Regions from separate parts of the Paraburkholderia sp. JPY465 genome, predicted to be linked through region 3. Evidence: predicted binding sites of a transcription regulator. Region 3 holds the regulator's gene; each other region holds the start of a gene.

Region 1 (9,649 bases), on a different contig from region 3:
ACGGCCGATACATAGGTGGACTGAGGGTCGTGAGGAAAGCGGACAGGCGAATTCTGTTTCCGTTCGACGGCGCACCGCAGATCGGCCCCTATGCGACCGCCGACGAAGCTCGCCGCGCCGCGATTGCGTATGGCCGCGAGATCGTCGCGGCCGATCGCGCCGCACCCGAAGGCTGAGCGCGCGCAGCCGGTGTGGTGCTTGTCCCGCAACACGCGCAGACGCGATCAAGGCATCCCGCCGAGCGACGGCGAAATCGTGCTGCCACGCGCGGGATCGTCCGGATGTTCGTCGGGCACGGTGGGGCGCGTCGACAGCGGCGGATGATCGCGATAGCAGGTGTCGACCGGACCCTCGACGAGGCAGTTCTGGAACGCATCGGCGTCGCTCTTTTGCGCGAACGTGTACAGCGTGCGCTCGACTTGCACCTCGGTGTCGGATACGCGAATAGTCGTGATGCTCATGGGGTTCTCCTTTGGGTTCTACTTTTTACAAAGCGAACGTGCCGCGCTACCGCCATCGAAATCGCAATGGCCGTGCCTGTCGCGCTGCACTCGGACTTCGGCGGCAAGGCTCGAATGTTGCTGCATTAACCAGGTGCCCGTTCGAGATGCCGCGTCACAACGCGAATCGACGGCAGAACCCACGAGGAGGGCGTGATGCCAGATCCCCAATCGACCAACACCGACACCCAGCAGCCGGGCGCGACACCAGGCGGCGAGCAGTCCGCGCGGCCAGATCAGCGCGCCGCGCCCGCGGTGTCCGACGAAGTCAAGGCCCGCAACAAACCGAGCGGCACCCACTACGTCGAGCCGAGTCCGCTCGGCATCGAACCGGTCGTGCAGACCGGCGTGGATAAAGCGACCAATCCGCCACGCTCGAGCGAGAGCCCGCGGCACGGCGCCGAAGTGCCGCTCGGCACCGGCGAGCACGCCGAACCGCCGGGCGGCGGCGGGCGCGAATCGCATCGCAAGCAGCCGGGTTGAGCAATGACGCGGTGCGTTGCGAGCCAGCCCGAGCATCCAATCCTTCAACCTTCAACCGGAGAAAGCGCATGCAACCGGACAATTCAACCGAATCGATGAACCCCGGCGACGAAGCGCCGCCCAACACACCAGGCGCGGGCGAAGACATTTGCCGCGCCTGCCACGGCACCGGCAAGGTCGACGGTGCTCGCTGCACCGTGTGCGGCGGCACGGGCAAGGTGCTGCAGGGGATCGGCGGCGGCTAGCCGACGCTGGACCGCCGGTTCGCGGCAACCGCATCACAAGCCAGGAGCAAACATGTTCAACGAGTCAAAGCACGGCTTCGACGCCGCGCAGACCGAATACGAAGCTTTCATGCTGGAACCGCACGACTGGGTGCCGAACAACAGCAAGCTGCCGGTCGTGCTGTACCGGCGCGCGCTGTCGCCCGGCAGCGGCAATCTGCCCGCCGCGTTCGAAATCCTGTTCGAGCGCAATGCATGGCCCGCGCAGTGGCGCAACAGCATCTTCGACTTCCATCACTTTCACGCGACCGCGCACGAGGTGCTCGGCGTGACCGACGCGAGCGCCGAAGTGATCGTCGGCGGACCGGGCGGACGGGTGGTGAGGCTGCATGCGGGCGACGTGCTGCTGCTGCCGGCTGGCACCGGTCATTGTCTGCAATCGTTCGAGCCGCATTTTCAGGTGGTGGCGGGCTATCCGTTGGGGCAGCAGTGGGACATCCGCCGCGAAGCGCTGACGCCGCAGGAACTCACCGACATGCTGGCGCTGCCGTTTCCGCCGCTCGATCCGATCGACGGCAAGCATGGTCCGGTGGTCGAGCTTTGGCTGCAGGCGGCGTGAACTTCGTCGTTCGCGAAGCAGCCGGTCTGTTGCGGGGTGGCGTGCAGAGTTGCGCGGTTAGGCGCATCATCTGTGGGCTTCGCCGCGATTTTCCCGCGCGCTTTCGGCAGTAACTTCGGCACGTGTGCGGTTCCACGTGCGGCTTCGCGTCCCTGGGGACACGCCCGGACGCGCGCGTTTTCCATGTCGACACGATGCGCCGATCCGTCCGCGCGCTCAGCGGTGTGCGTCGGCCGTCTCCCGAATTGCCGAACAAGGAGCGTCCCATGCAAAACGATCCCTCCCTCGACCAGTTGTGCATCAACACGATCCGCACGCTGTCGATGGACGCCGTGCAGAAGGCCAATTCCGGCCACCCCGGCACGCCGATGGCGCTCGCGCCGATCGCCTATCACCTGTGGCAACACCATCTGCGTTACGACCCTGACGAGCCGCTGTGGCCGAATCGCGACCGCTTCGTGCTGTCGGTCGGGCATGCATCGATGCTGCTGTATTCGCTGCTGCATCTGGCCAACGTGAAAGCCGTCGACGAGCACGGCAAGCCGACCGGCGCGCCGGCCGTGTCGCTCGACGACATCCAGCATTTCCGCCAGATCGACAGCAATACGCCGGGCCACCCCGAGTACCGGATGACAACCGGCGTCGAGACCACCACGGGACCGCTTGGCCAGGGGCTCGGCAATAGCGTCGGCATGGCGATGGCCGCGCGCTGGTACGAGAACCACTTCAACCGCGCGGACGCGCCGCTGTTCGATTACCGCGTGTACGCGCTGTGCGGCGACGGCGACATGATGGAAGGCATCTCGCACGAGGCGGCCTCGCTGGCGGGGCATCTGAAGCTGTCGAACCTGATCTGGATTTACGACAGCAACCGCGTGACGATCGAAGGCCATACCGACCTCGCGTACAGCGACGACGTAGCGAGCCGCTTTCACGGCTATAACTGGCACACACTGAACGTCGGCGACGCGAACGACACCGCCGCGTTCGAAAAGGCGCTGATCGAGGCGAAGAGCGTGACAGACCGGCCGACTTTGATCGTGGTCCACAGCATCATCGGCTGGGGCGCGCCGCACAAGCAGGACACCGCGTCCGCGCACGGCGAAGCGCTCGGGGTCGACGAAGTCGCGCTGGCCAAGAAGTTCTACGGCTGGCCCGAGGACAAGTTCTTCTACGTGCCCGAGGGCGTGCACGAACGTTTCGCGCAAGGCATCGGCGCGCGCGGCAAGGCGGCGCGCGAACAATGGCAGGCGAAGTTCGACAGCTACAAGAAGCAGTACGCGGATCTCGCGCGCGAATTCGCGCAGATGCAGGCGCACGAATTGCCGCAGGGCTGGGACAACGACATCCCGAGCTTCGACGCGGACCCGAAGGGCATCGCGACGCGCGAATCGTCGGGCAAGGTGCTCAATGCGATTGCCGCGCGCGTGCCGTGGATGATCGGCGGCGCGGCGGACCTGTCGCCGTCGACGAAAACCAACCTGAAATTCGAAGGCGCCGGCAGCTTCCAGGCGGATAGCTATGGCGGCCGCAATCTGCACTTCGGCATTCGCGAACATGTGATGGGCGCGGTGGTCAACGGGCTTGCGCTTTCGAATCTGCGCGCGTACGGCTCGACGTTCCTGATCTTCAGCGACTACATGAAGCCGCCGATCCGCCTGTCCGCGATCATGGAAGTGCCGGCCATCTATGTGTTCACGCACGATTCGATCGGCGTCGGCGAAGACGGTCCGACGCATCAGCCGATCGAGCAGCTCGCATCGTTGCGCGGCGTGCCCGGCCTCACGGTGCTGCGTCCCGGCGATGCGAACGAAGCGGCCGAAGCATGGCGGGTCGCGCTGACGCAGCCGCATCGGCCGGCGTGCATCGTCGTGTCGCGCCAGCCGCTGCCGACGCTCGACCGCAGCCGCTATGCGTCAGCGAGCGGCGTCAAGCGCGGCGCGTACGTGCTTGCCGATGCGCCCGATGGCAAGAAGCCCGAGGTGATCCTGATGGCGACCGGCAGCGAGCTGTCGATCTGCGCCGACGTGTACGAGAAGCTGAAGAGCGAGGGCATCGCGGCGCGCGTCGTGTCGATGCCGTCGTGGGACATCTTCGAGCGCCAGGACGGCGCGTATCAGGAGTCGGTGCTGCCGGCGGACGTCGAGGCGCGCGTCGCGGTCGAGCAGGCTGCGTCGCTCGGTTGGGATCGGTATACGGGGCGGCTCGGCGCGCAGGTCGTCATGCATACGTTCGGCGCGTCGGCGCCGATTGCGGATCTGAAGAAGAAGTTCGGTTTCACGCCTGATGCGGTGTATCAGGCGGCGAAGCAGCAGATCGAGCGGGTGAAGAAGGGGAAGGGTGCTTGAGCGTGCGGCGACGGTTTGAGTGAAAGGAGAGTTCAAATGGCCGAGATCAATAAGGAGGACGTGGTTGCGGTGCTGAACCGGATTCTCGAATCCGAGTTGGCCGGCGTCGTCCGATATACGCACTATTCGTTCCTTGTTTTCGGATTCGGACGTATCCCGATCAGGGAGTGGTTGCGCGCTCAGGCGGATGAATCGTTGCTGCACGCGCAGCAGGCGGGCGAATGGATCACCACGCTGGGCGCCTATCCGTCGCTGGCGATCGGTCCTCTGCTCGACTCGCATACCTTCGATATCGCTTCGATCCTTCGCGAGTCGTTGCAAGCCGAGAATGTCGCGTTGCAGTTGTATCGCGACCTGCTGGCGCTGGTGGAAGACCGCTCGGTGGCACTCGAGGAGTTCGCCCGTCAGATGATCCACGTAGAAGAGATGCACGCGGGCGAGGTCGACAAGATGCTGCGCCGCCCGGGGGAAATGATGACGTCGGAGGAACGGCAAGCGCCCCGGGCTTGATCGTGGACGGCCCTGTGCGATGAGCGGGGCATCGCAGAGGGGCCGCTCAGGCGTCGCGTTTCGCGTAGATCTCGTAGTCGACGCCATTCGTCACCACTACGCCGGGCTCCGGGTAAGCGGTGCCGAACAGGTAACTCAGCGCCGAGCCGACCGACTTCGCGCCGGCGAGCCGTTCGTAGATGAACATGCCGTAGTTCGGGTCCAGCAGGATGAAGAAGTCACCCGGATGCCAGTAGAGGGCGACTGCGTGTCCAGAGTCTTCGTTGCCATTCTGCATGCCGAACCCGAGCGTCATTGCGCGGCCGATCGACAAGTCCGTCGGCGCGGGGTTCGTCACATCCTCGATCGCCGCTAGCAGTGAACCATACTGCTTCATCGGGCTCTTCTGCAGCAGCGCGATGCCGCCGAACTTCCTTTTCTTCGGAAATTTCGCGTCGATGTTTTTCGTGAAGGCGGCGAAGCTACTCTTGTGAGTGTCCGAGAGTGACGGCGCTGTTGCCTGCACCGGTGCCTCCAGTGCATTGTGTCTCTCCAGGACCCTCTCCGAAAGCTGATCGAGCTGAAGCACTGTGAGCACCGCCGGCGGTGTTTTCAACTGCGGAAAAATCTTCTGCAGCTTGGCGCCGTAGCCGATCTGCACCTGGTGTGCCTCACCGAGGTACATGTGGTCGTTGTAATCGCTAATCAGTTGCTGGTACACGTCAGACATCAATTGATAGTCATTGACGTACTTGTCGTAGGCCTGATCGTAGGCAGCCTTGTTGCTCTGCTTCTGCACATTCGCGAGATCGATGTAGTGGTTGCTGATCTTGTCGAAGCTGGCCCAGGCGTACCCCTGCCGCTTCGCCTGCCCCTGCCGCCGCGTATGGTAGTCGTAGCTTGCCTTGGCGTTGTTCTCCGGGTTGGGGCCGAAGCGCGGCCGCGCCGCCCTGCAACACGCGCCGGATCCAGTCCACGCAAACGCCATGACAGTAGCCATTGTCGGGCGAGTAGCCCGCGACTGGCAACGCACCGGTTTTCGCGTTCGCCTTGCGCTGCGGCTCGGACATATTGAAGTTCTCGAGCTGGCCGCGGCCGAGCTCCTTGAGCTGCGTGATGATTGTTTGCCGGTCGGGCATGGTCGGAGTTCCTGAAGAGATAACAGCAGACGAGCTGTGCTCGTGGGTGGTCGGAACGCACCTCAGAGCAGTACATTCAATCCCGAACGGCTAGCTTTAGAAGGGTAATTTGCCAGGACCGGAATGCAAGGTCGACGGCATTGGGGATTTCAGCGGGCTAAATGACGTGTGTTGTGTGGGATCTCGCGCAGACAGAAACGTCCTCGTGGCCAGGTCCAACCCTGTCGCATCTGCAGGAACTGGCCGCCTGGAATCGACGCCGCGCCTAATCGACCATCGACCCGCAGCCGTTGATCCTGATCAACCAACCACGAGTCTTCGGCAGTAGGATGGTGATCGGAACGCTGCAAACCTGCGAGTACGGAGCCAACCATGAATTCTCTCCATTCACGCGACGCCATCTCGACGCTGCCGCGCAGAGTGTTGATCGCAGTCGATTCATCGGAAGCCTCTCGACAGGCGCTCGACTACGCGCGAAACCTCCTTCCCGCCGGATGCGACGTCCGCCTCGTGAGCGTGGCCGAGAATCCCCATACGCTTTTTCCGACGGGCCGGCGCGTCGGCCACATGCTGGATCTGGCGCGCGACGAATTGCTCCGCGATGCGGTCGAGGCGCTCGAACGAGCGACACGATCGCTAGCCGCGTGTGATGCACGTATCGACTCAGAAGTCATCGACCTCGCGAAACGGGGTAACGACGTCGTGGATGCCCTGATCGATGCGGCCGACACATGGAGAGCCGACCTGATGGTGGTGGGCGCGCGTCAACATCAAGGCTTGCAGCGTTGGGCCGAGGGTACGGTGTCCGAACGGCTGACGAGACGTCTGCGCTGTCCGATGCTGGTCGTTCCGCAGAGCTACAGCACGACGCATAGCGAGCTGCCCGAACGCATCCTGTTCGCGGTCGATGGAAGTTCTCAGTCGATGTCCGCGTTGCAGTACGGCATACGGTTCGCTACGTCCGGCACCGAATTGCGAGCGGTTTATGTGATCGATCGCGCGGTGCGACTCTCCGATTGGATCCCCATCGATTCGCTCGAGGACTCGTTCGTCGGCGAAGGCAACGAGGCAATAGCCGCTGCGGAGCCGATTCTGGCGCGCGTGTCGGCGCGGGTCTCGACGGCGCTCGTCAGGACGAACCGAACCGACGATGACGTTGCGCATGCGATCGTGCGCGAGGCGGGCGGCTGGGAGGCGCAACTGATCGTGATGGGTACGCATGGCAGGCGCGGCATCACACGCTGGATACTTGGCAGCGTCGCTGGGCGGGTCCTGCAAATCACGCAAACGCCAATTCTGCTGATCCACGCGAGCGACGCCACTGCCGCATCGTGAGCGCGTAGCGCCGTAACGGCGTGCGCTACAGCGCCGCGTTCAAGCGCGTCCGTTTCGTATTCGGCAACGGCTCGTGCTGCATCGGCCCCTTGATCAGCTCGCTCATCGCATCGCGGATCCAGCGGTTGGCCGGCTCGTGATGAAAGCGCGGATGCCAGTGCAGATAAAAGTCGTACTTGGGCGCGGGGAAGGGTAGCGGCAGCAGCTTGACGTTCACGAACTCCGCGAAGCGCCGCCCGACCGCCTGAGGCACCGCTGCAATCATGTCCGAGCCGGCGACGACGAACGGCACGCCGATAAAACGCGGCACGCTGAAGCGCACGTTGATGCGAATCCCGAGGCGTTCGTGCGTACGAGCGAGCACGTCCTGCTCGCGGCCTTCGGGATGCACCATCACGTGCGCGGCCGCGCGGTACTGATCGAGCGACAACGTGTCGCCGATTTCCGGATGATCTTCGCGCGCGATACACACATACGAATGCCGGTACAGCGCTTTGCGCTTCAGCGACTCGCTGTTCAAACCCGGAAAGTAGCCGATCGCGAGATCGACGTCGCCGCTCGCCAGACCTTCTTCCAACTCCGGCATGCTGAGCGCGACCGTCTTGATGCTCACGTGCGGCGCGGTCTTGTCGAGAAAGTTCTGCAGGCGCGGCAGGAACACCATTTCGCCGATGTCCGACATACACAGCACGAAGCTGCGCGACGACTCGGCCGGACGGAATTCGGGCATCGGCAGGATTTCGGTCTGCACGAGATCCAGCAGCCGCGCAACCGGATCGCCGAGCGCCTGCGCGCGCGGCGTCGGCTCCATACCCCGGCCCGTGCGCACGAACAGCGGGTCCTCGAACAGCTCACGCAGCTTCGATAGCGCATAGCTCATTGCCGGCTGGCTGAGCCCGATGCTCACGCCCGCCTGCGTCACATGCCGCTTTTTCAGCAGCGCATCGAACACTTTCAACAGATTCAGGTCGACCTGACGAATATCCATGGTTTGGATGATGCCTATCGATGTCACATAATTGACGGATTTTATCGTGCTTCCTAACATCGTTTCCACAACAAAGGAGTGAGACGCCATGTCCGATGGACGCAAGCCGCAACGCCCGTTGCGCAGCAATTTCCCGCGCGGTTCCTATCTCGGCGCGGTGCGCGCCGCCCAATGGCGCAATCTTGGCATCAGCGAGGAAGACCTCGACAAGCCCAAGATCGCCATCGTCAATTCCTCGTCCGAACTCGCTACCTGTTTTAGCCACCTCGACGGCATCGCCGCGCAACTAAAGCAGGCGATCCGCGCGGCGGGCGCGCTGCCGTTCGAAATCCGCACCGCGGCGCCGAGCGACTTCATCACCGGCGCGGGCGCGCGCGGCGCGTACATGCTGGCCGGGCGCGACCTCGTCACGAACGACATCGAAGTGGCCGTCGAAGGCGCGCAGCTCGACGGCATGGTGTGCCTCGCGTCGTGCGACAAGACCGTGCCGGGCCAGTTGATGGCCGCCGCGCGGCTGAACATCCCGAGCATCGTCGTCGCGTGCGGCTATCAGCCGAGCGGCGAATTCCGCGGCGAGCATGTCGACATCGAGGACGTGTTCGTCGGCGCGATGCATACGCTGACCGGCAAGCTGCCCGTCGAAGACCTGATCGGCATGAGCCAGAACGCGGTTCGCGGGCCGGGCGTGTGCTCCGGTCTCGGCACCGCGAACTCGATGCATATGGTCAGCGAGGCGCTCGGCATGTCGTTGCCCGGCAGCACGCCGGTCGCCGCCAATAGCGACAGGATGTTCGCGTTCGTCCGCGAAGCCGGCGCGCGTATCGTCGAGATGGTGCGCGACGACCTGAAGCCGCGCGACATCCTCACGCGCGGCGCGTTCGCGAATGCGGTGAAGACGGTGCTCGCGGTCGGCGGCTCGATCAACACGGTCAAGCACTTGCAGGCGGTCGCGGCCGAAGGCCAGCTCGATGTCGACGTGTACGCGCTGTTCGAGGAATTCGCCGCGCAGATTCCGGTGCTGACCGGCGTGCGTCCGGTCGGCTCGCACACGATCGAGCAACTGGAGGCGGCGGGCGGCGGGCGCGGCGTGATGAAGCGGCTCGAAGCGTGGCTCGACACCGGCGCGCTGACGGTGACCGGCCGCACGGTGAAGGACAACCTGGCCGATGTCCGGATCGCCGACGACGACGTTATCCGCCCGCTGGAGCGCGCGTTCGCGAACCATCCCGCCATCGTGCTGGTGCGCGGCAACCTGGCGCCGCAAGCCGGCATCGTGAAATTCGGCATCTCGCCGACCAAGCAGCGCCACTTCACGGGCGAGGCGATCTGCTTCTCCACCTCCGACGATGCGATCGCGGCGATCAAGGATGGCCGCGTGCAACCGGGCAAGGTCGTCGTGATGCGCGGCGCGGGCGTGTGCGGCGGCCCGGCGATGGGCGGCGGTGCGTCGCGCGTGGTGTTCGCGATCGACGGCGCGGGCCTGTCCGAGCAGGTCGCGATGCTGACCGACGGGCATCTGTCCGG
Region 2 (9,649 bases), 190 kb from region 3:
CGCCGCAAACGGCGTCGTACCAAAGAACGGCATCGGGATCGCGTTCTGGATCGCCGGTGTGCCGGGCAGCGCGGACATCGTGAACGTCTGCGTGCCGAGCGCGATCGCGGCCGGCATCAGACGGCGCGGGATATTGGCGGCCTGGAACAGGGCGGTGGCCATCGGCGCGAGCACGAAGAACGCGACGAACAGGCTGACGCCGCCGTAGGTGACGAGCGCGCCACCGATCACGACCGCGAGAATCGCCCGATGCGCGCCAAGCTTCTCCGTCATGTAACTGGCGATCGCCTTGACGGAGCCGCTGTCTTCCATCAGCTTGCCGAACAGCGCGCCGAGCAGAAACAACGGAAAGAACTGCGCGAGAAAGCGCGCGGCGCTGAGCATGAAAGTCTGGGTCCAGTGCGCGAGAATCGGTTCGCCCGAAATCGCGGCGGCCAGCATCGCGGCGAACGGCGCGAGCAACAGCACGGTCCAGCCGCGGTACGCGAAGGCGATCAGCAGCGCGAGACTCGCGAGCATCCCAAAGAGTCCGAGACCGATCGCGAGCGGGGACAGGGTGATGACTTCCATGGTCAGACTCCGTCGAGCAACGCGTCGAGATCCAGCGAGGAGCGCACGCCGATCGAATCGGCATGCCCGGTGAGGAACGCGTCCCCGGCACGCCGGCCTTCGTCGCGCAGCATCGTCAGAAAGCTCCACTCGGCGTTCAGCTTCGACGAGTAGCCGAGTTCGGTCATCAGTTCGCTCGAAATCCGATGGATACGCATCGCCGCCCAATGGCGGCCTTCGTCGCTACCGGCGTCCGCGGCGCGTCGCAGCAGCGCGATCATGCGCAGCTCTTTCAGCAGCGGCGCATTGAAGGCGACTTCGTTCAGGCGGCTGATGATGTCGCGCGCGGTGCGCGGTGTTTCATCCCGCTCGACGGGATTGACCTGGATCAGCAGCGTATCGCTCGACGTGCATTCGCGCACCAGCGGCGTGATGGTGGGATTCCCGGCGTAGCCGCCGTCCCAGTAGTCTTCACCGTCGATCTGCACGGCCTGGAACAGCGTGGGCAGGCAGCCGGAGGCGAGCAGCACGTCGGGCGTCAGGTCGCCATTGCGAAACACGCGCGCCTGGCCCGTGCGCACGCGCGTCGCAGTGATGAACAGCTTGATCGGCGCGTCGCGCAGATGCTCGAAATCGATCGAGTCCTGCAGAATCTTCGCCAGCGGATGTACGCCGCGCGGGTTCAGGTCGTATGGAGAAAACACGCGCGCCGCGAGGTCCATCGCGATGAAGAGCGGCGAGTAGTCGAGCGTCCAGCGGCCCATCAACACGTCGAACGGGCTGCGGCGAAACGGGCTGTACACCGATGCTTCGAATACTCGCCGCCAGAACGCTTCGAGCGCGGCGCGCGCGCCGGCCGCGCCGCCCACCTGATAGCCGCTCACCAGCACCGCGGCGTTCATCGCGCCAGCCGACGTACCCGATATCCCTTCGATCTGCAGCCACGACTCTTCGAGCAAACGGTCGAGGACACCCCATGTAAAAGCACCGTGCGAACCGCCACCCTGCAATGCGAGATCGATAAGGGCGGGTTCGCTGCGAGCGGGTTGGTTTTTTCTTGCAGCCAAGACGACTCCCGTGATGAGGAGTGCTCCATTTCGAGCTGACGCCGCATGCGCGGCGGACGAATGAACTGCTGGCCAATGCTTTGAATTACCGAATGACGTGAGGCGTGTTTCAGAGGTGAAGCATCGCACTGCACCATTGGTATTGGAAGTGGCTACTGATTAAAAGTCAAGCGTATTCAAGGCCTCGCGCGATTGTGCCTGGCAATACCGGCCAGTCAAGCGGAACATAGAGAGCCGGTTGGTCATGCCGAGGTCAAAAACAGCGTGTAAGCAAGCCGGCTGGCGCGCCCCGCCGCGCCGCTGACATAATCATGGATAAGCGGCGTATCTTTGCACCGGCGAGCACGACATTGCGGCGGCAAGGAAGCAACCCGTGTCATCCGTTTGCGCATGCCGCTTGAATGCCAATTCACGCGCTTAATCTTCGTTGTTTCGCCCTGCGCTAATTGCCATAGCTTATTGCAATGTAATGTATCGTCTCGGCGACCGGATACATTACGACATAATTCGACTGATGAACCAGGCTATAAAGCAGGCATCGTCAAATCACGGAGATCACCATGAGCGCCGAGTTGCTGCAAGGGTCTTGTCACTGCGGGGCCGTCAAGTTCGAAGTTCGCACCGAAATCGTTCCGGCCGGCCGCTGTAACTGCAGCCTGTGCCGCCGCAAGGGCGCGCTGATGACGCCGCTCTTTCCCGCCAGTCAACTGAAGATTCTGAGCGGCGAGGATTCGCTGACGCTGTACCAGTTCAACACGAAGGTCGCGAAACACTACTTCTGCAAGCATTGCGGCATCTATCCTTTTCATCAGACGCGCAAGGACCCGCAGCAATGGCGCGTCAATATCGGCTGCCTCGACGGGGTCGACCCTTATGCGCTCGAAGCCAGCGTGGCCGACGGCGCGAGTCTTTCCGTGCTGGAGGACGCATGAAACGCCTGTTTGCCATCGCGGTGTTCGTCGTGGGCGGCTTCGCGGCCGAGCTCGCGCATCCGTTGCAGTGTTCATTGATCCAATCGAGCGGCGTGCAACTCAAACGCCGCGGCAGATAATCCGTCGATGGAAACCTCCGACCACGTATTGATCGTCGACGACGATCGCGGAATCCGCGAACTGCTCGCGGGTTACCTCGAGAAAAACGGCGTGCGCGTCTCGCTCGCGGCCAATGGCCGCCAGATGCGCGCCGCGCTCGAGAACGGCGCACCCGACCTGATCGTGCTCGACCTGATGCTGCCCGGCGAAGACGGCCTCGTGCTGTGCCGCGAGCTGCGCGCGGGCAAGTTCCGCACGGTGCCAATCCTGATGCTGACGGCGCGCAGCGAGGAAGCGGACCGGATCGTCGGCCTCGAAATGGGCGCCGACGATTACCTGACCAAACCGTTCGCCGCACGCGAGCTGCTCGCGCGAATTCGCTCGGTGCTGCGCCGCGCGCGCATGCTGCCGCCCGGCATGGAGGTGACGGAGTCGGCGCCGATGCTGTGCTTCGGCGACTGGCGGCTCGACACGACCGCGCGCCATCTGCTCGATGCGGACGGCACCGAAGTGGCGTTGAGCGGGGCGGAGTACCGTCTGTTGCGCGTGTTTCTCGATCACCCGCAGCGCGTGCTCACGCGCGACCAGCTGCTGAACCTGACCCAGGGACGCCAGGCCGATCCGTTCGACCGCTCGATCGATCTAATGGTGAGCCGCCTGCGCCAACGCCTGCGCGACGGCGCGCGCGAGCCGCGCTACATCAAGACGCTGCGCAGCGAGGGCTACGTGTTTTCGGCGGCGGTGACTGCGATCGGAGATCCGCAATGAACGTTTCTGCATCACCGTCGTCGCTGCGCTGGCCTCGTTGGCCGCGCACCCTGTTCGCGCGGCTCGCGGTGATTCTGTTCGTCGGGCTCGCGCTCGCGCAGGCGCTGTCGTTCTGGCTCACGATGACCGAGCGAGACCAGACGATGACCGGCATCATGATGGGCTACATCGAGCGCGAGGTGGCGAGCTCGGTCGCGCTGCTCGACCATCTGCCGCCCGACGAGCGCGCCCAGTGGCTGCCGCGCCTTGCGCGGCGCAGCTACGAGTTCGTGCTCGGCCCAGGCGTTCCCGGCGCACCGGTCGACGCAAGCCTGTCGGCGCGCGTCGCGCAATCGATCGGCGACGGCATCGGCACGCGTTATCCGTTGACCGTCAACGCGGTGCCCGGCGATCGCGAGCGTCTGCAGGTGCACCTGAAACTGAGCGACGGCACGCCGCTCACCATCGACCTGCGGCCGATGTCCGGCGCTCCGTTGTCGCGCTGGCTGCCGCTCGTGCTGACGCTGCAGCTGCTCGTGCTCGGCGCCTGCTGCTGGCTGGCGGTGCGCCTCGCGACGCGCCCGCTCAATCAGCTCGCAGTCGCGGCCGACACGCTCGGCCCCGACCTGAAGGCCGAGCGTCTGCCCGAAGCCGGTCCGTCCGAAGTGGCGCGCGCCGCGCGCGCGTTCAACGCGATGCAGGATCGGATCGCCACGTACATGACCGAGCGCATGCAGATTCTCGCGGCGATTTCGCACGATCTGCAGACGCCGATCACGCGCATGCGTCTACGCGTCGACACGATGGACGACGACAGCGAGGCCGCGAAGCTGCGCCAGGATCTGAAGGAAATGGAGGCGCTGGTCAAGGAAGGGGTCACTTATGCGCGTACGATGCACGGCACGACCGAGGTGCCGCGCCGCATCGATCCCGATGCGCTGTTCGATAGCCTCGTCTGCGATTACGTGGACGCCGGTCAGCAAGTGTCGCTGCACGGCCAGTTCGGCCAGTCGCTGACGTTGCGTCCACAGGCGTTGAAGCGCATCGTCGGCAATCTGGTCGATAACGCGCTGAGGTACGCCGGCGCCGCGCAGATCGATATCGGCGCGTTGCACGATGGCGAGGCGACCGTGTCGGTGCTCGATCGTGGTCCCGGCATTCCGGCCGAGTCGCTCGAGACGGTGTTCGAGCCGTTCGTGCGACTCGAAGGTTCGCGCAATCGTCAAACGGGCGGCACCGGGCTGGGGCTCGCGATCGCGCGGCAACTCGCGCTCGCGATGGACGCGACGCTCACGCTGCACAACCGGGTTGGCGGCGGTCTCGAAGCGCGGCTGACGTTGAGGAAGTTGCGCGAGTCATAGTTGGACCCACAGCCCGCCACTACGAAATCATCGTCAGGCTTGGACCATCGATGACTTTCGCGCGTCATCTCGAGCTGTCGCTCAGCTGCTTATCAGTAGTTCTGAGCGACCATATTTTCAGCTCGCTTCAGCGATACCCCATCATTTGAGAAAACCGCGTTGATGATGCGATACGTCGCATCATTGTTAAATCATCGATATTCAATGCGACTTATCGATGCTCGCGGCGATAAATTGACAAACGTCAACGGACAGACCATTCTTTTCGTGTGGTGGTTGCAGAGTAACGCGGCTGATCGACAGCAAGATTGGCCGAGAGACACGTTTCGTTCGAATCTGATTACAGATCCTTGTTAAAAAGGTCACTAAAAAGGAATCCGAATGGCGTCCACTCCACAAAAGCTGTCAAAAATGCAACTCACCGGGATGGTCGTGGGCGGCATGGTCGGAGCCGGAATATTTTCCCTACCGCGTACATTCGCCGATGCCACCGGTCCGCTGGGCGCCCTGATTGCGTGGCTGATTGCGGGCACGGGCATGTATATGCTGGCGCGCGTATTTCAAACGCTTGCCGAACGAAAGCCCGAATTGGACGCCGGCGTGTTTGCGTATGCGAAAGCGGGCTTTGGCGACTATCCGGGCTTTCTTTCCGCATTTGGCTACTGGATCAGCAGTTGTATCGGCAATGTTTCTTACTGGGTGCTGATCAAGTCGACACTCGGCGCATTTTTTCCGGTGTTCGGCGACGGTAATACGGTCGTCGCGATCGTCGTTGCTTCGATCGGCATCTGGCTTTTTCATTACATGATCCTGAAGGGCGTGCAGCAGGCGGCCTTCATCAACAGTATCGTCACGGTCGCCAAGATCATCCCGATTCTGGTGTTCATCCTGATCCTGTTGTTCGGCTTTCGAATGGACCTGTTCCAGGCCAACCTCTACGGCGGCGGTCTCGAAGGCAATATTTTCGAGCAGGTGCGGGCCACGATGCTGGTCACGGTGTTCGTGTTCATCGGCATCGAAGGGGCAAGCGTTTATTCCCGCTATGCAAAGAAGCGCTCCGACGTCGGGCATTCGACGATACTCGGCTTCGTCGTCGTCACCTCTCTGATGGTGCTCGTGACGATGCTGCCCTACGCGGTGCTCGAGCGCGCGGACATCGCGGGGATGCGGCAGCCGTCGATGGCTGCGGTTCTCGAAGCGGTGGTCGGTCACTGGGGCGCGGTCTTCGTCAGCATAGGTCTGCTGATTTCGGTGCTCGGCGCTTATCTGGCCTGGTCGTTGATCTGCGCCGAAGTGTTGTTCTCGGCGGCGAGGACCGAAGACATGCCCGCGATCTTCGGCAAGGAAAACGTCAACAAGACGCCGGCCAATGCATTGTGGTTGACCAACATCGTGGTGCAGTTGCTCGTCATCAGCACGTACTTCTCGCGCGATGCATTCGCGCTGATGTTGAACCTGACGAGCGCGATGTCGTTGATTCCGTACCTGTTCGTCGCGGTGTTCGGATGCATGAACGCGAATCGCGGCGACGGTTACGACCTGCGCGCCGACGAGCGCCGGCGCGACCTGATCATGGCCGCAATCGCCGTGATCTATACCGCATTCATGATCTTCGCGGGCGGCCTGAAATTCATTCTGCTTGCCGCGGTGCTGTACGCGCCCGGCACAGCGCTCTACCTTTGGGCGCGGCGAGAGCAGAGCAAGAACGTTTTCATCACGTCCGATTGGTTCATCTTTACCGTCATCGTCATTGGCGCGATCATCGGCGTCTACGCCCTCGTAACCGGAAGGATCACAATCTAACGACAGCAGATTGAACAGAGCGGGTCACCACTGATATTCAGGAGGTCATCATGGCGAACACGGACGCGAAAGCGGGTGAATTGGGTGTCTACTCGGAAGTCGGGCAGCTGCGCAAAGTGATGGTCTGCGCACCGGGGCTCGCGCATCAGCGTCTTACCCCGAGCAACTGCGATGAACTGCTGTTCGACGACGTACTGTGGGTCGAGAACGCGAAGCGCGACCACTTCGACTTCGTCACGAAGATGCGCGACCGCGGTGTCGAAGTGGTGGAGATGCACAATCTGCTCTCCGAAACGGTTGCAGTGCAAGAAGGCAAGAAGTGGATTCTGGACAACCAGGTGGTTCCGAACCAGGTCGGCCTCGGCTTTATCGATGAATTGAGAAGCTATCTGGAAGGGCTCGACAATCGCAAGCTGGCCGAAACGCTGATTGGCGGGCTATCCACGCACGACTTCCCGGAAGCGCACGGCGGCAAGGCGCTGGAGGTTGCGAAGGAAGCGGCGGGCGGCACCGAATATCTGCTGCCGCCGTTGCCGAACACGCTGTACACGCGCGACACGACCTGCTGGATCTATGGCGGCGTCACGCTGAATGCGCTGTACTGGCCGGCCCGCCACGAAGAGACGATCCTGACCACGGCGATCTACAAGTTCCACCCCGACTTCGCCGGCAAGGTCAACGTGTGGTGGGGCGATCCGACCCAGGATCACGGTCTCGCCACGCTGGAAGGCGGCGACGTGATGCCGATCGGCAAGGGCGTCGTGCTGATCGGCATGAGCGAGCGCACCTCGCGTCAGGCCATCAGTCAACTGGCGGCAACGCTGTTCAAGAAGGGCGCGGCCGAGCGCGTGATCGTCGCGGCGATGCCGAAGATTCGCGCGGCGATGCACCTCGATACCGTGTTCACGTTCGCCGATCGCGATTGCGTGCTGGTGGCCCCGGACTTCATGGCGAAGACGCGCACCTATTCGTATCGGCCGAGCAGCCATCCGAGCGGCGTCGAATTGCACGCGGAGAACAAGCCGTTCACCGATGTCGTCGCCGAGGCGTTGGGGCTGAAGCATTTACGCGTGGTCGAGGCGGGCGGCAGCGACTATCAGCGCGAGCGCACGCAGTGGGATAGCGGTGCGAACCTCGTGTGCGCGGCGCCGGGCGTCGTCTATGCATACGACCGCAACACGTACACGAACACGCTTTTGCGTAAGCAGGGCATCGAGGTGATTACGATCGTCGGTGCCGAACTGGGCCGTGGACGAGGCGGCGGTCACTGCATGACCTGCCCGATCATTCGCGATGCGGTCGACTATTGATCAGCCAGGCGGACCGATCTGACGGATGAGTGGCGAAGTGCCGCGCGCGCGTGTGCCGTCGCCAGGCGGTCCGGCTTGAAGTCGAACTTCCTTTTACTATACTTTTTAACGACTTACGGTCAGGCCTGAAATATCGAATTTGACATCTCGCAATTTGCAAAGATTACATTCGATAGACCAGCGATCGCTGCAATGAAGTTCGAATTAATGAATCTGCGAGTAGCTGGACGATTATTTTTCACGTCAATCACGTGAATGCCCGGAGCTTTCTTCCACCGCACGGAGGTTCGAACATGAATAATCGCTTTGTTGCGCAACTCGTCGCGTTGTCGTTTGCCGGTGTGTCGGCGTTCGCGATTGCGGCTGGACCGCAGCCGCAAGACGAGGGCGGCCAGATGGCCGGTACTGGCCGTCAGCAGGTGATGCCGTCGATTCCGCATCGTGACTGGCACAAAGGCCAACGTGTGCCGACCGAATACCGTAATTACAATTTCATAATGGACGACTGGCGCGGACACGGCCTCAATGCGCCGCCGCGCGGCCATAAATGGCTGGGCGTCAATGGCGATTATGTGCTCGTATCGACGAACAACTGGACCATTTCCAACATCGTCGCCGGAAACGAGTAATGCTTGATCGTGGTGCCCAGGTAATCCGGCGACCAGATCTAGCGCCGGCCCCTGGGTACTACTTTGCACGACATGATCTCGTCATGGTCGCTATAGGTTTACTGCTGCGTATCGTATAGACGGTCAGGAACGAACAATGCGGTCACGCCGCTCAAAAAGAACACCGCGCCGACCACGAGAAAGCCGAGTCCGATCGAGAACTGCGTCGCGATAAAACCAATGACGATCGGCGCCGCCCCCGAACAGAAGCGCCCGAGGTTATACGAGCCGCCCACCGCGGTGCCGCGCACCGACGTCGCGAAACTCTCCGACATGAACGTGCCGATCGTGCCGAGCGGCACGCCATACAGAAAGCCGAAGAAAAGCATCAGCGTGGAAATGTTGTCGCGCGTGTGCCAGAAAATGATCACGGGCAGAAACAGCGCCGCACCGATGCAGCCGAGCACGTACACGCCGCGCCGGCTCCAGCGATCACCGAGCCAGCCCGCGAAGATCTTACCGATGAAGGCGACCACGTACGTGCCGATCATATAGCCGGTCAGCGAACTGAACTTGATGTGCAGTTCTTTCTCGAGATATGTCGGCAGCCAGTTGTTCAGACCGTAAAAGCCGGACAGCACGAAGATCGACGCGAAGGTCCACAGGATGAACATCGTGCGTGCCTGGCGGTCGCGGAAAATCTGCGCGTAGCGATTGTCGACGAGCCGCGTCTTGCTTGCACGGTCGGCGGCACGGCTCGCGAGCCATGCGGCCGGTTCGGGAACCGCGAACTTGATCGCGAACGCGAGCAGCACCGGCACGGCCGACACGTAGTACAGCGTGCGCCAGCCGTATTGCGGCAGGATCCAGTTGCTGAGCGCGATCACGACGATATAGCCGGCCGAAATGCCGGTTTGCAGCATACCGAGTACCAGCGAGCGCCGCTCGGTCGGCACGTATTCGGCGACCAGGGTGGTGACTAGCACCATGCAGCCAATGCCGAGCGAACTGATGAAGCGCACCGCCGCGAATTCGACGAAGCTGTGCGTGAACCCGAGCATCCCCGCGCCGAGCGAGAACAGCGCGAGCGCCCAAGCGATGACGCGCACGCGCCCCAGACGATCGCTCGCCCAACCGCCGGCAATGCCGCCGATCGCCATGCCGAGCAAGGTC
Region 3 (9,649 bases):
AGAGCGTCTGAAATCCGCGTCGGAGATCGCTGACGATTGACGCAATGACGTTCCTGCCGGAATGGCGCTGATCCAGTACGGCATTCGTGACGCGAACTCGCGGTGCAGTCGTGACGCGGAATAGAGGTCGATGCCGGTCGACGCGACGACACCAACGGCATCTCCGGTCACTTCGTTGAGCACCGCTTTATGTGCACCAATAGCGTTCACGACCGAATCGAGCGCCGCATGCCATTCCCCGGGATCGAGCGCCGCCTGATAGACGAGCCGCACCGCCGCATGAATGTCATCGACTCGTCCCATCCTTACATCTCCGCTGGACCAATACCCTCGCAAATGGGAGTAACAGTCGTGCCTAACGTCTGACAGTATAGGAAGCAACCAAAGGCATAGCGGATTTCTACGATTCCGGAGACAGAAATGTCTTCAAAACACGCTGCTTTGTCAGGTCACGTCCGGCGACTGTGCTCGCTTGGATCTGATCCGCACATCGTCATTCCGCACGTCGTCGAAACGCTTCGTACGCTGGTCGGCGCGGACTGGGGCATGTTCTTCTACGCGGACGCGCAGTATGCGCTTAGCGACATGTACAGCCAGAACGAGGCCATCTACGCAATGATGCCGCTCTACATGTCCGAAGTGCACAATACGGAAATGCAGGTTGATGCAATGGGGGTTAGTTTTTCGACTGCGATGCGGCGAGGACGAGGATACGAAAACTCGGCACGCCATGATGGGGTGTTGCTCAACAGCACGATGTACAACGAGCTCTACCGGCCTATGTACATCCGGCACAGCCTCGAACTGACGGCCTTCGATGGGAAGCGCGGGTGGGGCAGCGTGACGCTCAAGAGAATGCCCGGCGGCCGGCCGTTTTCCGAACGGGACCTCGCCGACATTCGACCTTTGTCGGCACATATCGCGCATGCGCTCACGTCGCCCAAGGGCCGGCATCCCGATCACACGGAAGATGGCCGTTCGTCGGTTATCGTGGCCGACGACACCGGCAAGATCATGTTGCAGAACGACGACGGCATGAGGATGCTCGCGCTGGCAGGCGGAGAGTCGGTCAGCCACGCGCAACATACCCGGCTCCCGGGTTGGCTAGCGCCGCTACTCGCCAATTTCAACGGAATCTGGCGAGGCTGCGCCGCAGCGCCACCTGTCCTGGAACGGTTCAACGCCGCCGGTCGATTTACGTTCAGAGCGTATCGCTTCGACCACGCAGCAGTGAACGCGGACCACGCATGTATCGCTATCTACACCGAGCATTTCCCTCCGCTCGCGTTCGAAATCGAGACGCGGGGATTTCAGCTTGGCTTGAGCGAACGGCAGCGGCAACTCTGCATTTACCTGTTGCTCCGACGCTCGCATGGGGATATTGCGCAACTGATGGGTATTCGCGAAAGCACTGTGATCGACCACGTGCGAAAAATCTACGCGAAACTCGATGTTCACAACCTGACGCAGCTCCAGGCCTCTTTTCGTCACGTCCAGAGTGGTACGGCGGTGGTGCCGTCGCCCCATTGCTGATCGAGCGGCAGTCGCGTGAAACAGGCCCACGGCGTGCGGACGAAGCACAAAGCGTGCGCTGGCCGCACGCGCTCGAGATCAGCGACGGCAGTCGTGGCGATCGCCTCCTCGGCGGTTACGACGCGCCCATTCACGCGTTTTCGTCGGTTGCGAAGACGCTGTTTTCCGGTTCCGTCTGTTCGACGTCGATGCATTGCACGCGCCAGTGACCGCTGATCAGGCTGCTGCCGCCGTCCGCGCACCACTGCACGCGGCCGATCTCGCCTTCGAACGGCCCGTCGAGCTGGTTGAGATCGAGCCCCTCGAGCACGCAGACCGGCGCCGTGCCATGCGGCGCGCACACCAGCGTATTGCCGCAATCCACATGCAACGCGCCCCATTCGGGCAAGTCGAGCGCGAAATGACCTTCGCGCGACCATCGCCGCGTGTCCTTGTCGAGCCAGAGAATGGCGAAGGCCATCGGGTTGACACGATCGAACGTGTCGAGATGAACGGTCAAACGCATGATAAGTCTCCGCAATATAAATGACTGGTTCGGATTGGCCAGGTACCTGCTGCCCGAGCGTTTGCGCGTCCTGCGCCTATCAGGAATAAGATCAGTGTACGGACGGCGAAGCGGCCCTTATTGACCTCGATCAAATGGTTCAGGGCAGCGGCCGATCGCGCGACACAATGGCGCGCCTATGCTGATCTGATGAAAACGGCGCGCACCTCGCGGTCTGCATGACGTCAGCGTGCCGCCGCCGAAGCGTCAGAAGGAGAAACCCGATGCGAGCGATGGTGTTCGACGGCAGCTCGGCGACGCTGACCGAGCGGGAAGTGCCGGATCCGCGGCCCGGCGCCGGCGAGATCCTGATCGACGTTCATGCCTGCGGCGTGTGCCGCACGGACCTGCATCTGGTCGATCGCGAACTCGAGCATCCGAAACGGCCGGTGATTCCAGGCCACGAAATCGTCGGCGTGGTGGCCGAATTGGGCGCGGGCGTCAGCGGTTTCAAGGTGGGCGAGCGGGTCGGCGTGCCGTGGGTCGGGCGCACCTGCGGGCACTGCCGCTACTGCCTGTCCGCCCGCGAAAATCTCTGTGAAGACGCTGGCTTCACCGGCTACACGATCGACGGCGGCTATGCCGAGCGCACGGTCGCCGATAGCCGCTATTGCTTTCATCTGCCGCCGCACTACGGCGATATCGAGGCCGCGCCGCTGCTGTGCGCGGGTCTGATCGGCTACCGCACGTTGAGCATGGCGGGCGACGCCGAACGGATCGGCATCTACGGTTTCGGCGCGGCCGCGCATCTCGTCGCGCAGGTCGCGCGTCACCAGCAGCGCACCGTCTATGCGTTCACGCGTCCCGGCGATCACGCGGCCCAGCAACTCGCGCTGCGCCTTGGCGCGGCATGGGCGGGCGGCAGCGACGAGGCGCCGCCCAGCGAACTCGACGCCGCGCTGCTGTTCGCGCCGGTCGGCGCACTGGTGCCGCTGGCGCTGCAGGCGGTCGCGAAGGGCGGCGTGGTGGTGTGCGGCGGCATTCATATGAGCGACATTCCGTCGTTCCCGTACGCGTTTCTGTGGGGCGAGCGGCGCGTCGTATCGGTCGCCAATCTGACCCGCGACGATGGGCTTGCGTTCATGCGCAGCGCCGCGGAGACCCGGCTAGCGATCGAGACGACCACCTACCCGTTGCGCGACGCGAACCGCGCGCTCGACGATCTGCGCCACGGCAAGCTGACCGGCGCGGCCGTGCTCGCGATCCGCTGATGATTTGCTCACGGGCCATGGTCGCTTGATACAGATCAAGCCGCCCGCCGCGCCGGCGTTCATTATGTAAGCGCGCACCGTTGGGGCCCCGTCACGGGCCGAGGCGCGACGATCCGAGGAAAGCCGATGAACACTGCCGCCGAGCGCAACTCCTTTCACCGCGTGATGATCGCGTCCGCGGGCGGCGCCGGACTGGCGCTCGCCACGCGCGTCGCCCAGCAGTTCGTCGCCGCGGACGCGCGCTTTCGTCTCGTCAATATCGTTTGCAATCCGGCCGCGCTTTATCCGACGCTGATGCTCAGCTATCCGGACTGGTGCGAGACGCATCGCGCGATGCTGCACGGTGCGCAGGCTGCGCTGCGCGACGCGGTGATCGCGTTGCACGGCGTCGTCGCGGCGACCGACGCCGAAATCGTCGATCTGACCGCGCTGCATCAGGGCGCGGCCGAAGCGCTCGCTCATACGGCGGCGCAATGGGATGCGGATCTGGTCGCGGTGGCCGCGCATTCGCGCGAACATCGCTGGGGTGGCCGTATCGATCCGGAGGAATTGGTCGCGTCGATCGGACGTCCGGTGCTGTATATGCCGGCGAGGTCGACCGACGCGAGCGATGCCGCGGTGGTGAGCCGCGTGCTGGTCGCGATCGATGGCAGCGACACCGCGCTCGACGCGCTGCGCACCGCGCTCGCGGTCGCGCCGCCCGACTCGTGCATCAAGGTCGTCTACGCGGCCGACGACCGCTTTGCGTGGTGCGAATGGCTGCCGTTCGAAGTCGTGTTGCAGCAGCGAATCGATGTATTGCGGCGCGGTGCGGCGATGCTCGAACAGAGCCGGCGCGCGGCGGAAACCGCGTTGCTCGAGTTCAACGACGATTCCGGCGATGCGTCGACCGCGATTCTCGACGAAGCGCAACGCTGGCACGCGGACCTGATCGTGATGGGTTCGCACGGCATGCGCGGCATGCCGCATCCATTGCCGGGACACGTGACGTCGCGCACGCTGCGTGACGCGGCTTGTCCCGTGCTCGTGTGTCCGCGCGATGCGCCGTCGTTGCGGGCGGATGCGGTGCTGCGTGGCCAGTGGCGGGAGCCGCATCCGGGCAGTGCGGGCGGGCCTTTTTATCTGTAGCAGGGGCGCGCCACGCGCGTTGACAAATCCAACCTCAGTGGAGAATCGGCATGTACCAACATATCCTCGTCGCGCTAGACGGCAGCACTTTCTCGAAACGCGCGCTGAAAGAAGCGGTGAATCTCGCCGCGTTGACGAAGGCCGTCGTGCATCCGGTTTATGTAGTCGACAAGACGCCGATCTTTTCCTATGCCGGCTATTACGACCCGCTCGCGCTAGTCGAAGCATTGCGCCAGGACGGCCACTCGGTGCTCGAGGAGGCCGAGCAGGCCTGCGCCGCCGCCGATGTGCGTTGCCGGCCCGCGATGATCGAGTCTGAGAGCCTGTCCGACGACGTCGCCACGATCGTGTTGCGCCACGGCGAGCAGGTCCACGCCGATCTGCTCGTGCTCGGCACGCATGGGCGGCGCGGCGTGCGGCGCCTCGTGATCGGCAGCGTGGCGGAGCGGGTGCTGCGTTTCTCGACCTGTCCGGTGTTGCTGATGCGCGAGCAGATCGGCGAGGAAGCGCCCGAGGAGTAATCCCCGGTAGCGGCGCGCGGCGGCGTGTGAGCACTACACGAGCGCGTCGGCTGGCAGCTGGATCGAGATCCTGAAACCATGGCCGGGCGAGCTGGTGAACGACACGTTGCCGCGCAACTGCCGCACCCGTTCGCGAATGCCAAGCAGCCCGAATGAAGTTGTTCCCTGCGACTGATCCAGCGCGACACCCACGCCGTCATCGTCGATATCGAGCGATACGGTCGGGCCCGCGCAGATCATGTCGATGCGTACGCGCCTCGCCTTGGCGTGCCGCGCGACGTTCGTCAACGCCTCCTGAACGATGCGAAACAGCGCCGTCGCCGCGAATTCGCCGCATACCGGCTCGGCCGGTTCGAGATGCACGCTCGAGCGAACGTTGTAGCGTTTCGTGAAGTCTTCGGCCAACCAGTCGAGCGCGGCGGCGAGTCCGAGGTCGTCGAGCAGCGGAGGGCGCAGATCGGCGGCGATGCGCCGCAGCGAAGCGGCCATCCAGTCGATCTGCTTTTGCAGCTCATGCGTTTGCGCCGCAAGCGGCTCGGTGTCGGCTTGCTGATTCAGCTTCGCTTCGAGCAGCGCGACGCTCATTTTCAGCGCCGTCAGCCGTTGGCCGAGATCGTCGTGCAGTTCGCGTGCAATACGTTTCTGCTCGTTTTCACGGGCGATCTGCGTGTGAGTGGATACCTGACTCGCGCGTTCGAGTTCCGCGAGACGCATGCGCTCGGTCAGATCGCGGGTGACCTTGGCGAAGCCGAGCAGCGCGCCCGACGCATCGTGCACGGCGGAAACGACCACGTTGGCCCAGAAACGCGAACCGTCGCGACGCACACGCCACCCTTCGTCCTCGGCGCGGCCGACGGCTGCGGCGGTTTCCAGTTCGCGAGCGGGCTTGCCGGCCGCGATGTCTTCCGGGGTATAGAACTTCGAGAAATGCTGGCCGATGATTTCTTCGGGCGTGTAGCCCTTGATGCGCTGTGCGCCGGGATTCCAGCTGGTTACGCGGCCGGCGGGGTCGAGCATGAAGATCGCGTAGTCCTGTACCGCTTCGACCAACATGAAATAGCGATCCTCGACGGACACGTCCGACCCGGACGCAACACTGGTGAAGCAGGAAGACTCGCCGCTCGATAGACCCATCGCTCCTCCGGGCGGCCACGCAAGGTCGCGTACCGCAACGCACTGAGTTATATCAGTTCAGGAGCGCCGGTTCCACCCGGCATGTCCCGCGAACGAACGTGAGGCGAGCGCCGCGCCGACGCTCAAACCCGAGCCAGTCGTTCCGGGTCTTCGATGCGGATCGTTTTGCCGTTCGCCTTGACGAGGCGTTCGCGCTGGAACTTCGAGAACATCCGGCTCACCGTTTCGAGCTTCATGCCCAGAAAGCAGCCGATTTCCTCGCGCGTCATGCGCAGATGAAACTCCGCGGCCGAAAAGCCGCGCGCCTTGAAGCGCTTCGACAGATTCAGCAGGAACGTCGCGACGCGCTGCTCGGCGGTCATCGTGCCCAGCAGCATCATCTGGCTCGATTCGCGCACGATCTCGCCGCTCATCATCTGATAGATGTGATGCTGCATCGGTTTGATCTCGCGACAGATCGCCTCTAGCTGCGCGAACGGAATGATGCACACGACGCTATCTTCGAGCGCGATCGCATCGCAGTTCTGCTTGCCCTCGCCGATGCCGTCGAGGCCAAGCGAGTCGCCCGCAATCTGGAAGCCGGTCACGTGCTCGCGGCCGTCGCGATGCATGACCACGGTTTTGAATGAGCCGGCGCGTATCGCGTAGATGCTTTGAAACTCGTCGCCCGCGCGATACAGCGCGTCGCCGCGTTTGATCGAGCGCGTCGAGCAGATCAACACGTCGAGCCGGCTCAGTTCGTCCGGCGTCAGCTCGGGCGGCATGCAGATCGCGCGCATCGCGCAGGTGGAGCAGCGCGTGACGGCGTGGCGTGCCGCCGCGGTGCTGGGCGCGACGTGGATCGGTACGACGTGCGAGGTGCGAGGCGCGTCGTGGCGGGGTTCACGGACTGCGGCAACTTGCATGATCGGCTCCTGGCGGTCAGACCCGATGCGCACGGCGCGCATAGGCAATCGCTTCGATGGCGCGGCAGGCGAGCTCGAACTCCGAGGTCTTGTCGAAGAAGAAGTCGGCGCCCGCCGCTTCGCACGCGCGGCGAAACGCCGTCGCGTCATGATTGGTCAGCACGATGCTGACGATGGACGGCCGCGCCCGCGACAGCGCAGCGAGCAGCAGCAGGTCGGTCTTGCCCGAGAAACACGGGTCCAGCACCGCGACATCGGCGCGACTCGCGACGATGTCGTCGAACGCGTGCTCGACGCCCGCGGACTCGCCGGCGATTTCGATGCCGGGAATCAGCGCGATCAGGCAAGCAAGCCGGCGCCGGACCTCGGTCGCATCGTCGACGAGAAAAACTCTCGATAAGGTGGCTGACGGGGGGCTGTCCATACCGACCAGTATTGGCGACCTAACCTTGGAAATATATCGGCGGCGCTTTAAGCGGTGCTAGGAGTTCAGGCAGTGGTTGTAGGAATATTCCTAGTGGCTTGCTGGCGATGTCGTCCAGCGGCGGCGACGCCGACCGGCGGCCCGTTGACCTGCGTCAAGCCGCGTGGCGGCGCGCGCTTCACACTGTCGGTGCAAACGCGCGACGGCGCCACTTCGGGTCATGCCAGCGCTTTCAGAGGGAGTCCGACATGTATGCACGAATTCTGGTTGCACTCGACGACAGTCCCAGCGCGCAGCGCGCCTTCGCCGAGGCGCTGAAGCTCGCGAAGCTGACGGGCGCCACGCTCGAAGCCTGCTGCGTGGTGGGGCACGGCAAGTGGTCGAACAATGCCGACGTGGCTTTCGAGCCGGAGCCGGCGAGCGCGGCGCAAGATTTCGCCAGCCGCGCGCTCGATGGGCCGCGCGAGCTGTTGCGCGAGGCGCAGGTGCCGGGCGGCGTGCGGGTGATCGACGCTTACGCCGAAAACGTGTCGGCGGTACTCGCGCGCGTCGCCGACGAAATCCAGGCCGATCTGATCGTGATGGGCACGCATGGCCGCCATGGCGTGCAGCGCTTTCTGCTCGGCAGCGTCGCGGAGTCGCTGGTACGGGCGACCGACATACCGGTGCTGATCGTGCGGCATGACGAACAAGGCCACCCGCGGCCCTGAAGCGCCGCGCCGCGCAGCAGCCGGTTTCTAGCGGCTCAGGTGGATTCGCTCAGGTGAGTCCGCTGTCGGCGCTCGCCGGGGCTGGCTAAGCGCGCGCCGCGCTGCTCGCCTGGGCGGGAATCATCAGCACCGGGCAACAGGCGCGGCGCAGCACGCGCTCGGCGACGCTGCCGAGCATCAGCCGTTGAAACCCGCGACGGCCATGCGTGCCCATCACGATCGCGTCGGCGTGCCATTCGCGCGCCGTTTCGACGATGCGATGGGCGATGTCTTCTCCGGTGATCGCCACTTCGACGGTCCGGGCCGTGCCCTTGACCCCGCGTGCGCTCATCCGGCTCTGCTCGTCGGCCGCGATGCGCTTGCCTTCGTCGATGAACGCGTCCTCGATCGTGGATGGGTCGAAGCCGGGCGCGTTGTAAGCGATCACGGGCACATCGATCACGTACAGCGGCATCAGCTCGGCGCCCGATTCGGCGGCGAGCGTCAGCGCGGCGTCGAACGCACCCGAGGCGGTGGCGCTGCCGTCGAGCGCGACGAGTAGGCGCTGAAACATGGCTGACTCCTTAAGCGCGCACTTCAGTGCGACAACAGCACCGGCACGGTCATCGACTCGAGCATCGTGCGAGTCGCGCCGCCCAGCACGACTTCGTGCAGGCGCGAATGTGCGTAGGCGCCCATCACGATCAGGTCGCAGCCGAGGTCGGCCGCCTGCGACAGCAGCGCGTCGCCGACCGGCGTGCGGTCCGCGACGCTCAGCTCGCGCACGTCGATCTTCACGCCGTGACGCGCGACGGTGAGGGCGATGTCGTCGCCCGCAGCCATGCCCTGCGGCGGACGATCGGCGGACGAATGCACCGTCAGCAGCGTCACTTTTGCCGCATGCGCGAGGAACGGCAGCGCGTCGTGGATCGCGCGGGTCGCTTCGCGGCTGCCGTCCCACGCGATCAGCGCGTGGCGGCCCGGCGCCGCGAAGGTGCCGCTCGACGGCACCAGCAACACCGGGCGCCCGGCCGACAGCACGATGTGCTCGACGAACTGTTCGGCGACGAACGCCTCGGGGTCGGCCGGGTCGGTCTGGCCGAGCACGACGAGATCGGCGACCCGCGCATAGGGCGGCACGACGTCGTTCGCGTAGCCGTTCGCGGCGATCCAGTGGCCGTCGACGTTCGCGCGCGCGAGTTCCGCGCGGAACAGCCGCTCCAGCGCGCTGGCACGCTCGTGACGCAGGCGCTCGTGCTCCGCGTAGTAGTCGGCGGTGCCGGCCATCACGAAGAACGCGTGCCGCGGCGGCACGTACGTCGAATACAGGCCGGTCAGCGTCGCATGAAAGCGGTGCGCGAGCTGCAATGCGATCTCGAGGCGCGGATGTGCACGAACGCTCGTATCGAGGTGAACGAGAATGCTTTTGTAGCTCATCGCCAAAGCTCCGTGACAGAACGTGGGAAACGGGCGCAAGCGGGCTTGCGCCCGCTGTCAAATGGAGTCTATGAGCCCGGCGGCCGGGGCGATTGACGCAGATCAAGCGCGGGTCGTCGCGCG

What was found. The regulator FNR, encoded in region 3, switches genes on or off when oxygen is low (the NO sensors DNR and NnrR bind a similar motif). The targets are predictions, from matches to a motif close to TTGATNNNNATCAA.
Region 1: a site for FNR is predicted at 6,093-6,106, ahead of QFZ94_RS02780 (universal stress protein). Genes of this name have one in related genera too.
Region 2: a site for FNR is predicted at 4,990-5,003, ahead of QFZ94_RS37380 (basic amino acid/polyamine antiporter). Genes of this name have one in related genera too.

Annotation. Positions count from the first base shown of each region.
Region 1 is NZ_JBNDMT010000002.1:152,460-162,108, reverse strand. Features, by position in the region: gene QFZ94_RS02820 (DUF6723 family protein) at 1-176, shown strand, start outside; gene QFZ94_RS02815 (hypothetical protein) at 225-461, opposite strand; gene QFZ94_RS02810 (hypothetical protein) at 657-983, shown strand; gene QFZ94_RS02805 (hypothetical protein) at 1,052-1,228, shown strand; gene QFZ94_RS02800 (cupin) at 1,281-1,826, shown strand; gene tkt (transketolase) at 2,093-4,174, shown strand; gene QFZ94_RS02790 (ferritin-like domain-containing protein) at 4,211-4,684, shown strand; gene QFZ94_RS02785 (hypothetical protein) at 4,731-5,651, opposite strand; gene QFZ94_RS02780 (universal stress protein) at 6,175-7,137, shown strand; gene QFZ94_RS02775 (LysR family transcriptional regulator) at 7,163-8,125, opposite strand; gene QFZ94_RS02770 (dihydroxy-acid dehydratase) at 8,214-9,649, shown strand, end outside.
Region 2 is NZ_JBNDMT010000006.1:872,202-881,850, reverse strand. Features, by position in the region: gene QFZ94_RS37410 (GntP family permease) at 1-570, opposite strand, end outside; gene QFZ94_RS37405 (patatin-like phospholipase family protein) at 573-1,616, opposite strand; gene QFZ94_RS37400 (GFA family protein) at 2,177-2,548, shown strand; gene QFZ94_RS37395 (hypothetical protein) at 2,545-2,667, shown strand; gene QFZ94_RS37390 (response regulator) at 2,675-3,415, shown strand; gene QFZ94_RS37385 (ATP-binding protein) at 3,412-4,755, shown strand; gene QFZ94_RS37380 (basic amino acid/polyamine antiporter) at 5,137-6,558, shown strand; gene arcA (arginine deiminase) at 6,609-7,868, shown strand; gene QFZ94_RS37370 (RcnB family protein) at 8,162-8,497, shown strand; gene QFZ94_RS37365 (MFS transporter) at 8,596-9,649, opposite strand, start outside.
Region 3 is NZ_JBNDMT010000006.1:1,064,944-1,074,592, forward strand. Features, by position in the region: gene QFZ94_RS38235 (helix-turn-helix transcriptional regulator) at 1-273, opposite strand, end outside; gene QFZ94_RS38240 (helix-turn-helix transcriptional regulator) at 421-1,533, shown strand; gene QFZ94_RS38245 (DUF3564 domain-containing protein) at 1,664-2,038, opposite strand; gene QFZ94_RS38250 (zinc-dependent alcohol dehydrogenase family protein) at 2,302-3,288, shown strand; gene QFZ94_RS38255 (universal stress protein) at 3,415-4,416, shown strand; gene QFZ94_RS38260 (universal stress protein) at 4,467-4,937, shown strand; gene QFZ94_RS38265 (PAS domain-containing sensor histidine kinase) at 4,971-6,071, opposite strand; gene fnr (fumarate/nitrate reduction transcriptional regulator Fnr) at 6,194-6,976, opposite strand; gene QFZ94_RS38275 (response regulator) at 6,993-7,400, opposite strand; gene QFZ94_RS38280 (universal stress protein) at 7,649-8,110, shown strand; gene QFZ94_RS38285 (universal stress protein) at 8,196-8,663, opposite strand; gene QFZ94_RS38290 (universal stress protein) at 8,687-9,526, opposite strand.